DNA from 3 places in the Tepidimicrobium xylanilyticum genome. Region 3 is predicted to be linked to each of the others. Evidence: riboswitches for the same ligand, from Rfam matches in the RefSeq annotation. Region 3 holds a riboswitch; each other region holds the start of a gene.
The links. Region 3 has a riboswitch for cobalamin ahead of BLV68_RS03630 (ABC transporter substrate-binding protein). Riboswitches for the same ligand answer to the same signal wherever they lie in the genome.
Positions count from the first base shown of each region.

Region 1 (3,283 bases), on a different contig from region 3:
CAGCCATTAAATTTAAAAGTGTTGACTTGCCCGAGCCAGAACGTCCAGCTATCCTAAGCATTTCTCCCTTTTTTATGGACAGATCTATTCCATTTACAGCCTTAATTATGTTTTTTCCTAAGATAAACTCTTTCCGGACTTTTTTTAATTTTATGTATCCTTCCAATCAAATCCCATCCTTTACTATTAATCACCTATCCATTCTTGTCCTAAATCTTTGCCTAGATTACAGGTATAGTTCCATTCGATTACATCTCCACCTTTAAGCACATATGCTCCTGCTCCATAGTTTGGATACCAGCCATTTACACAGTACATCCAGCCACTCCAACGACCACCATCAAACTCATATAAATTATTAATTCCTTCTACATAGGCGGATCCCCCTTCGCCTCTATAACTTACGTGAAACTTATACTGTTCTTTAGCCATGAGTAATACATCTAATACCGTATCCCCTTCTTTAATTCTAAATTCTGTATTAGCTAATATTATCCCACTTTTAGGTACTATACCCTGCCACTCTGGATTATCAGCCATACCTTTAGCTACAGCTGTATCACAGCGAATTTGCATGGTTACTATATTTTCCTTTTTACGCTTTTCTTTTTGTTCTCTTTCTTTTTTCTCCTTCTCTTTTTTAGCTTTTTTTGTGGCTTTTTTCTGTTCTTCTGTTGCTTTTTCTTCTACATTTTTGTTCTCTTCTTGGTCCTTATTATTTTCTTCAGGACCCTTCTTTGTATTTTGACTAAGCTTCCTTATTTCCTCCTGAAACTTATTTATTGTTTCTTCTTCTTTTTTATTTTTTTCTTCATTTATTTTATCTTCCTTTATTTTATCTTCCTTGGCCTTTTCAAGGACTAGGTCTTGGATAGATGCTTCATTCTTTTTTCTCTTTTCCTTAGATTCCAATAACTTTTCCCAAGGTGATCTCCTTTCTTTGGAATCTGTGGCATTCGAATTGATATTTTCCCTTTCTTCCTCATGGATTTTGGATGAATCATGGAATTCTACTTTTTCATTTCTTAACTTGGCTAACATGGACTCAGAACTCTGGCTTTCACTAATTTCCTCTGCACTGGTATCCATCCAATATTCAATCTCTAGCTTATTAGTTTGTCCAAAGACCACATCTTCAGAAAAATAATCTTTTATTCCCCTAAAAATCTGTATGTTCCCCAAAATAATTATTATAGATAACAATAGTAACAGGAAAACGTTTCTCTTCTTCATTTAACTCCCCTCCGTTCCTAATCCATACTCGGCATTGTTGCTGTATTAAAAAATGCCTTAACCACCATAGGTTAAGGCATTTATAGGCCCGTTCATATAAAAACAACACAAAAATACACATTACCTTAAACCCAGGAAGGTATATGTTACATTGCAGTTTAGGCAGGTCTCCTGACTTATGGTTCATAGTTTACCTTCGCCTTCCCAAGATAAGTCTCAGTGGCAGTTTGAAGGGTCACTCACCAATTACAGTGGCCGGTCCGTTCAGGATTTTCACCTGATTCCCTTTTAATCTTTACTTAAAAAGAACCTAAACCTTATATTCAATTTTTACCATCTAATTATAGTCTATATTTCATTATATATTCTGTCAACAATATTTTTATTGTATTAGCTTAACATATTTGTCAATTGGCTATTGGAGTCATGTAAATTTTTTAGAAACCTTCTTTCTTGGAATTTTCCCTTTTTATTAAGAAGGTGGAAACCAAAGCAGTTAATGGAATGGTTAGAACCAATCCAATGCTGCCCGATAGGGACCTTACTATTTCCGTTGCAATAATGTCCAAATTTATGACTTTAATCATAGAGGTTTCATAGGCCATGAATAGGAGCAATAAAGGTATGGAGCTGCCAGTATAGGCTAATATCAATGTATTGGTCATAGTCCCCATTATATCCCTTCCTACATTCATGCCTGAATTAAATAATTCCTTCCTTGTAAAGCTTTTATTGGCATTGTGTATTTCCTCTATAGATGAGGCTATAGACATCCCTACATCCATTATGGCACCTAGAGCTCCTAATATGATTCCTGAAAACAATAGGCCTCGAAAATCGAAATCCACCCTTTGGGGGATGAACATGAGCATGGTAGCTTCTTCACTGCTAAGGCCCGTTAACCTAACCTGGCTGCCAACAAAGTAGGCTATAATTCCAGCAATAATCACACCACTACAAGTACCTATTATGGCAGAAATGCTCTTAGTATTAATTCCTGCAATAAATAAAATGGTAATTATGGTAATGACTATGGCAGCTAAAACGGAAATAGGAATTGGATTTATTCCTTTCAACATCAAGGGCAACAATATCTTTACAATTATAAATATGGTAATGCCCAAAGTCAATATAGCTTTCAACCCTTTTCCTCTCCCAATGGCCAGGATTAACAGTATGAACAAGGCTAAAAGATAGAAAACATAGCTTTGTCGAGCATAATCCGTTATGTAAACTTCTACAAAATCCTCTTCATATTCTTCAATGCCTACTATTACCCTATCCCCTTCTTTTACCACAATATCATAGGCCATATTGTTGGATAGGTTGTTTTCCACCTCAAATATTTGGCCTTTGAACTTCCCACTAAGTATTTGAAGCTTTACATATTGGACTTGGCCTAGTAAACCTTCTATTTCTTCAATATTCTCCCCTTCCTCTACTTCTAAAACAATAGCTCTTTCCATATGTATTTCCGTTGGTTCCATATAATCGCTGTAAACTTTTAATGGGATCAATAGCACTAACAGGAGAATAACCCAAATTTTATCATTCATATTAAACCTCCAATATTTATTACTATGAATATTATAATATACTAGGCCCCATTTTCTTTCAATCTACATATAGGTATTTAATCCAAAAAAACCTCATCAATTTAAGCCTTATTTCGTCATTTTTCTTCCTAACCTCTGGTGAACAATATACTCTAATCCCATCTATATCATATCTATGGTAGAGAGATTCATCTTTAGGTATTACCATCTCAACAGATGGTTCTATACATGTTAATCAACCTTTAGCAGCCACAATTAGCTTAATGGTAATTGCCTTATCCTTACAGTTCCTTTCTATAAATTCTCTGGCCTTTGGGTCAATAGTAATCTTCATCCCTATCCTCCTCTTTTTTTCTATCTACATTATTATATATATAGGGGTATGATATCGATCCACGTTACTCCTAATTGTCAACTGAGCCAGGTAATAGTTTATCTACTATCGCCTGGCTCAATTCAAATACTCAAGTATCCCTTTTTTTATAGCATAAGCC
Region 1 is NZ_FNNG01000004.1:161,892-165,174, forward strand. Features, by position in the region: gene BLV68_RS06390 (ABC transporter ATP-binding protein) at 1-166, opposite strand, end outside; gene BLV68_RS15730 (DUF4430 domain-containing protein) at 187-1,233, opposite strand; cobalamin riboswitch at 1,378-1,562, opposite strand; gene BLV68_RS06405 (YibE/F family protein) at 1,671-2,789, opposite strand; gene BLV68_RS16270 (CC/Se motif family (seleno)protein) at 2,848-3,015, opposite strand; gene BLV68_RS06410 (N-acetylmuramoyl-L-alanine amidase family protein) at 3,241-3,283, opposite strand, start outside.
Region 1: linked by a shared signal. The riboswitch ahead of BLV68_RS15730 (DUF4430 domain-containing protein) and the one ahead of BLV68_RS03630 (ABC transporter substrate-binding protein) in region 3 are both predicted to bind cobalamin.

Region 2 (3,283 bases), on a different contig from region 3:
CAGCTTTAGTTTTCATTATTCCACCTCAATATTCTATCCACTTTTCTATTAATATAAACCATTACATTGTTTAAAATATTGTAGCATATAAATGGAATTATTTCCAAATAGTTAATTATTAAAAACATAAAATTTTTATGGAAAAAAGCTAAGGTATTGCCTTAGCTTTAAGTTCTATAATATGTCTTCTTTAACCTATTTAATATATCTAATATAGGTTTAAGAAGAACTAGGACTATAATAAAATTTGAAGTTCCATGGATTAAGTCAAACAATAAACCTCTAACCCAATAAGCCCATCCATAAGCTGCACCATAGAAAAAGGATTCTACTACGGAAAAGAAAATTCCAAAAGTGTAGCCAAATATGGCTCCTATGATTGCATAACCATATTCAGATTTTACCCTCCTTTTCAATAGTTCCGTTATTATAATAAGGATGGGCCAAATTATATAATAGACAAGGAGCCAAGTAGCAAACCCATATATGAATATTTCAGTAGTTGTAAAAACTACTGATATTAGCAATACCTTTTTATAACCGAACACAATGGTATATGCAATAAATAATAGGGTAACAATTTCTATATTGGGTATGAAACTTAAGACCAATTTCCCTGCTGTAATAGTTGCACTTAAAATTCCTATAAGAGCTATATCTCTAATCTTCATGGCATTAATAGTTTTTCAATTCAAAGGTATAAGTATCTCCATCGGTTAGAGGTATTTCTCCCGGCCCCGTTGTCGCATCCTTTCCGTTAATATAAATATGGAAGTATTCTTGATTGTTGGGGTCAGCTACATATCCTAACATTCCTGTTACCATGGTACCAAAATCGTATTTTTCAAATGTTACCCCTAGTTCTTCTTCCTTTTCCTCTAATAGTTCTAATAGAAAATTATGGTCTGTATTATATTCAAATGTTTTGTCTACATCTTCATTTTTATTAATAACATGTATTGTAACTAATTTTTGACCCTCTACCCCTTTAGGGCTTAAAAATGCCTTATACCCAGCAAATAATAGTACTGTAACTATTAAAACTAATATAATTGCTATTATTTTTTTATTCATAATATTCCTCCTCACTTTTATCTATAACTCTTAGATATAAAAGGCTTATTCTCCATTCTATCTAAAAAGTTTATATAACAACTTAAAACATATAGAAAATTTGCTAATAGATTAGTAAATGAAAACAATATCTTTGGCACCTTCTCCTGTTGTTGATCTATCTTATGAAGTAATCGAACTAATTCTTTAGTTTTATATCTTAACACATTTAAGTGGCAAGAAAGATAGGAACCAACAGGCAGTGTAAAGCCTTCAACGTGAATTTTATCTTTGTAAAAATAATATATTTCATATAACCTGTCCAAATCCTTTTGTTCAACGGCCAATTTACCTCTTAAAGAACCATTAACATGTAGGCTCATCTCTGCTAACCATTCTAGAATATTACATATGTCATCTGGATATGCTCTATCTCTAGCTATAGCTAAAGATAAGCCAAAATAACTACTAATACCATCAGATAATATTTCAAAATCACAAAATAGCCCTTCTTCATCCATAAATGGATAGCAAATTTCACCCAGCTTCTTTATAATTTACACCTCCCTTAGCAAACAAAAAACCTCCCAACTTCAAGCTGAAAGGTTTGCATACTGTATCCATAGATAAGTGTTCAATATACGAAACACCCTCATCTAATCATACAACACCTCCATCCCTCGTGAAGTTGTCGTTGTACTAATATAGGCAGGTCTTCCGGCTCGGCTTGTAATAGTAGTTTGCCTTCCCAGTTTCCCAGTGGCATTGTAAACTACTAAAATACCTTACGGCGGCGGGACCGCACAGGATTTTCACCTGTTTCCCTATTAATGCTTAAAGCAACCTATATTAGGATATTAAGTTTTCATCTAGATTTATAATACTATAATTTTAAATGCTTATCAATATTATTGATTATTCGAATCCAATAATCTTAAAGCTTCTTTTACAATCCTATCTACTGTAAATCCAAATTTCTCGAATAATTTATCCCCTGGTGCAGATGCTCCAAAATCATCTATAGATAAGATTTTCCCATCACTGCCTATATATTATCCGATGCTGCTTTTACGGCCAATCTTTTGGTTACTTCTTTAGGCAGTACCTTTTCCTTATAGTTCTTTCCTTATTCTTCAAATATCTCCCAAGAAGGCATGCTTACCACTTTAGTACCAATTCCCCTATCCTTCAATCTATTAGCAGCTTCATAGCTAATGCCTTCCATCAAGCAGTCGTCTCCTGCAAGTATATAGGTATGGTGGTCTATTATTTCATGGCTTGGCCTATTAAAATGAGCTGCTAAATGGGCTTCTGCCTATAAAACCCTTATGGTATTAATGGTTAATTTATCTATATTAATGCGATCCTCCCCTTTAGTTTAATCCAATCCCATATTATATATATAACCCAAAAATCCTGTTAATAATTGCACCATTCCTCTAATATTTAAAAAATATTAAAATACTATTTACACAAAACATATGTTCTGTTATAATAGGCTTGGAGGGATTTTAATGAAACACAGGATTATATTCCATATAGATGTTAATTCTGCCTACCTTTCTTGGGAAGCAACATATAGATTGCAACATGGAGAAGTCATAGATTTAAGGGATATCCCTTCCATAGTAGGAGGTGATGAATCAAAGAGGCATGGAATAGTACTGGCTAAATCCATTCCTACTAAAAAATACGGCATTTTAACTGGAGAAAGTCTCTACTCAGCAAGACAGAAGTGCCCAAATTTAACCATAGTTCCACCTAACTATGAAATGTATATGAAGGCCAGTAATTCCATGATAGACCTATTAAAAGAGTATTCCCCTTATATTCAAAGGTATTCTATTGATGAGGTATTTATGGATTATTCTTACAATAGAGAAACAAACTTTTTAGATACTGCCTATGAAATAAAGGAAAGAATAAAAAAGGAATTGGGCTTTACAGTAAATATAGGCATAGGCCCCAATAAATTATTGGCTAAGATGGCCTCAGATTTTGAAAAACCCGATAAGGTTCATACTCTTTTCCATTATGAGATAAGAGATAAGATGTGGCCTCTGCCGATAAGTAAACTGTTTATGATAGGCCCTAGGACTAAAAAGAAATTAAACAAAAGAGGTATTTTTACCATAGGAGAATTGGCTAAACTAGACAAAGATTATATATACGCGTGGTTAAAAAAACCAGGGATACTCATATGGGAATACGCCAATGGAATGGAAAACTC
Region 2 is NZ_FNNG01000003.1:165,944-169,226, forward strand. Features, by position in the region: gene BLV68_RS05025 (carboxylate--amine ligase) at 1-16, opposite strand, end outside; gene BLV68_RS05030 (hypothetical protein) at 168-671, opposite strand; gene BLV68_RS05035 (DUF4430 domain-containing protein) at 676-1,074, opposite strand; gene BLV68_RS05040 (ATP:cob(I)alamin adenosyltransferase) at 1,092-1,574, opposite strand; cobalamin riboswitch at 1,744-1,916, opposite strand; gene BLV68_RS16255 (transketolase-like TK C-terminal-containing protein) at 1,962-2,102, opposite strand; gene BLV68_RS16260 (transketolase-like TK C-terminal-containing protein) at 2,180-2,281, opposite strand; gene BLV68_RS05050 (Y-family DNA polymerase) at 2,568-3,283, shown strand, end outside.
Region 2: linked by a shared signal. The riboswitch ahead of BLV68_RS05040 (ATP:cob(I)alamin adenosyltransferase) and the one ahead of BLV68_RS03630 (ABC transporter substrate-binding protein) in region 3 are both predicted to bind cobalamin.

Region 3 (3,283 bases):
TTTTACCATCTCCGTATTAACCCCTAAATGTTCAGCAATTTCCTCTCCTGTTAAAATTGCATTTAAATCCCTTGAAAACACATACATTATCAAGCAGCAAATGACAATTATAGGAGCAGAAAATGCAATATTATTCCAGTTAGTTAGGCTAAATCCTCCCATAGTCCAAAAGATAATTTTATTAAACTCCTCGTGATTTAAAAGCATTAATAGAGATATAATTGCAGAAATAAAAGCACTAATAGCTATTCCTGCCAGCAACATTGTGTGCATAGATATTTTTGGACCAGTTTTAGATACAATATAGACAAATATTACAACTGCTAATGATGAAATAAAGGCCAAAAAACTAATGCCAAAGAGGCCAAGGCCTAAGATTATGGCAATTGTAGCTCCAAAAGCTGCACCAGATGAGATTCCTAACACATAAGGATCAGCCATAGTATTTCTGAGTAGTCCTTGGAAAAAAACGCCTACAACAGAAAGTCCCATTCCTACTACTGCAGAGCCAATTACCCTTGGAAGCCTTAAATTGAGGATTATGGTTCTATTGGTTTGATTTCCACTTTTCGCAAATACATTAACAATTTCCTGTAGGGGGATTTTAACTGCTCCTACAGAAATGGATATTATAACTGTAAAAAAAAGTGCTAGAATAGCTATGATAAAATAAATATTCTTTTTCACTTTAATTAAAAACCTCCGGATGTAAGAATTCAGCAATTTCTTTCAATCCTAATACAAGCCTACTGGAAGCCCTCGATATTATGTTATCATCGCTTACTACAAATATATTTCCATTTTTGACAGCATCAGTATCCTTGTAACCTTCAGCTTTTATTATATCTTCCACATTACCAGCATGTGGTGCTGTAATTATAACATCAGGATTTTTCTTAACCAGCTCTTCTATACTGTATTGAGGCCAACCTTCTAGATCAACAATATTTCTCCCACCAGCAATAGTTATAAGCTCATCAATAAATGTGCCTTTTCCAGCAGTCCAGTTACCATCCAAGAAGACGAGGTAAAATACATCAATTGTTGGAAGACCTTCTACCTTCTCCTTTATTTTATTAATTTCAGTTTTCATTCCATTTATAATTTCTTCTCCTTTTTCTTCAGCTTCAGTTATTTCTGCTAATAATTTTATGGACTTATATATCCCTTCTATGTTTTTAGCTTCCATTACTAAAACTGGTATTCCCATGTTTTCTAATGTTTCTATTTCCTCTTTACCGGATTGGTTTGAAGCTAAGATTAAATCAGGATTTTGTGCAATAATAGCTTCAATATTAGCTCCCTTATAACCTCCTACTTTTGGAACTTTTTCAACTTCAGGAGGATAATCATCGTATTCAGTGACACCTACAACTTTATCTCCTACTCCTAATGCATATAAAAGTTCAGTAGTAGAAGGAGCAAGGGATACGATTCTTTTAGGTTCTTTTATTAAGGTTACTTTCCTGTCTAAAAAGTCTGTAATAGTTAATGGGAATTTTACTTCTATTTCTTGATTTGATTTAAGAACTTCATTTTCAGATTCCAATTTAACTTCATTTGTACAAGCTACCAATGAAAATACTAGAATCAATATTAATGGTAGAATAAATATGTTTTTGATTTTTTTCATGAAGACCCTCCTATCCCTATGTATATATCAAAAAACCTACCTTAGGAGGTAGGTTTTCTTAATAAATGGGCACAAAAAATAGATTATACCTTCCCTCCGAAGGTTAATTCACTAAAATCTTATGGCAGGTATCCTGGCTTGTGATTCATCCTCCACCCTGCCTTCCCATCTTTAAAGATAGTGGCATATTAGGGCTTCATCCTCACTTACAGTAGCGGGGGCTGCGCGGGCTTCTCACCCGTCTTCCCTTTATCCTTACGGACCATAAGATTTGATTATTTAATTGTATAATATATTGTAATATTAATAATTTATTTAGTCAATAGTTTCAACTAGAATTAGTTTATGGTATACTAGTAACTAATTGGATATTGAGAAGTGTAGGTGATAAAATGGTCATTTTAGTTACAGGTGGAGCCCGAAGTGGTAAAAGCAGTTTTGCAGAAAATTTATATAGGGATAAGAAGGATGTAGTCTACATAGCCACATCTAAAATATGGGATAAGGAAATGGAAGAAAGAATCAAATTACATAGGGAAAGTCGACCTTTCCATTGGAGAACTTACGAAGGTTATTATTCATTAACTGATGCCTTAGGAGAAGAGAAGAATTACTTATTGGATTGCATAACCCTTCTTAGCTCCAATATAATGTTTGATGTGACAGATGGCAAAGACTATATAGACTATAATTTACAGAAGGAAGTGGAAAATAGAATATTTGATGAATTATATTCTTTAATCCAAGCTATTGAAGAGAGAAGATATAATCTAGTATTGGTAACAAATGAAGTAGGATATTCTCTAGTACCAGATAATCACATAGGCAGAGTTTTCAGGGATATTCAAGGAAGGATAAACCAAAGGATAGCTGCCCTATCCCATGAGGTTTATTTGGTATGTTGTGGAATACCGGTGAAGATAAAATGATAGATGGACTAATATTGTCCATACAATTTTTAACCCGAATACCCGTAAAAAAGGCTGTTGACTTTAACGATAAAAATCTATCCAAAAGCATTTTTTTCTTTCCATTAGTAGGCATTATAATTGGGGGACTAGGGGGAGTTTCGTACAGTATATTTAGTCACTTAAATGAAAATACAGCTAGTTTTTTTGCCTTACTATCAATGGTAGCAATAACGGGAGGGCTTCATCTAGATGGATTAGCAGATACTTGTGATGGATTTTTATCCTATAGAAAAAAAGAACAAGTGCTTGAAATTATGAAAGATAGCCGAATAGGAACTTTTGGTGTTATTTCCATAGTTATGGATATTTTACTAAAATATATTTTAATATTAAGTCTAGACAAAAATATTCCAATTATATTGGCATTATCCTATGGAAATAGCCGCTTAGTAATAGCATATTTGATGTCAAGTAAAAAAGTTGCTAGAAAAGATGGAATAGGGTATATGTTCCATAGAAGCAATCCCAAAACATATGCCCTTTTTGGAGGAATTGGATATTTGCTAATAGTTTTGTTAGTAAAACCAATTTATATAATACCATTATTTTTTTCCTTCCTTATAGGACAGGTGATGACTAAAATTACCTATAGAAAAATAGATGGTTTTACTGGAGATGTATATGGAGCCACTATAGAATTAAGTGAAATAGTATCTTTAATAATATTTTTGGAGGTGTT
Region 3 is NZ_FNNG01000002.1:287,710-290,992, reverse strand. Features, by position in the region: gene BLV68_RS03635 (FecCD family ABC transporter permease) at 1-687, opposite strand, end outside; gene BLV68_RS03630 (ABC transporter substrate-binding protein) at 689-1,633, opposite strand; cobalamin riboswitch at 1,740-1,915, opposite strand; gene cobU (bifunctional adenosylcobinamide kinase/adenosylcobinamide-phosphate guanylyltransferase) at 2,026-2,562, shown strand; gene cobS (adenosylcobinamide-GDP ribazoletransferase) at 2,532-3,283, shown strand, end outside.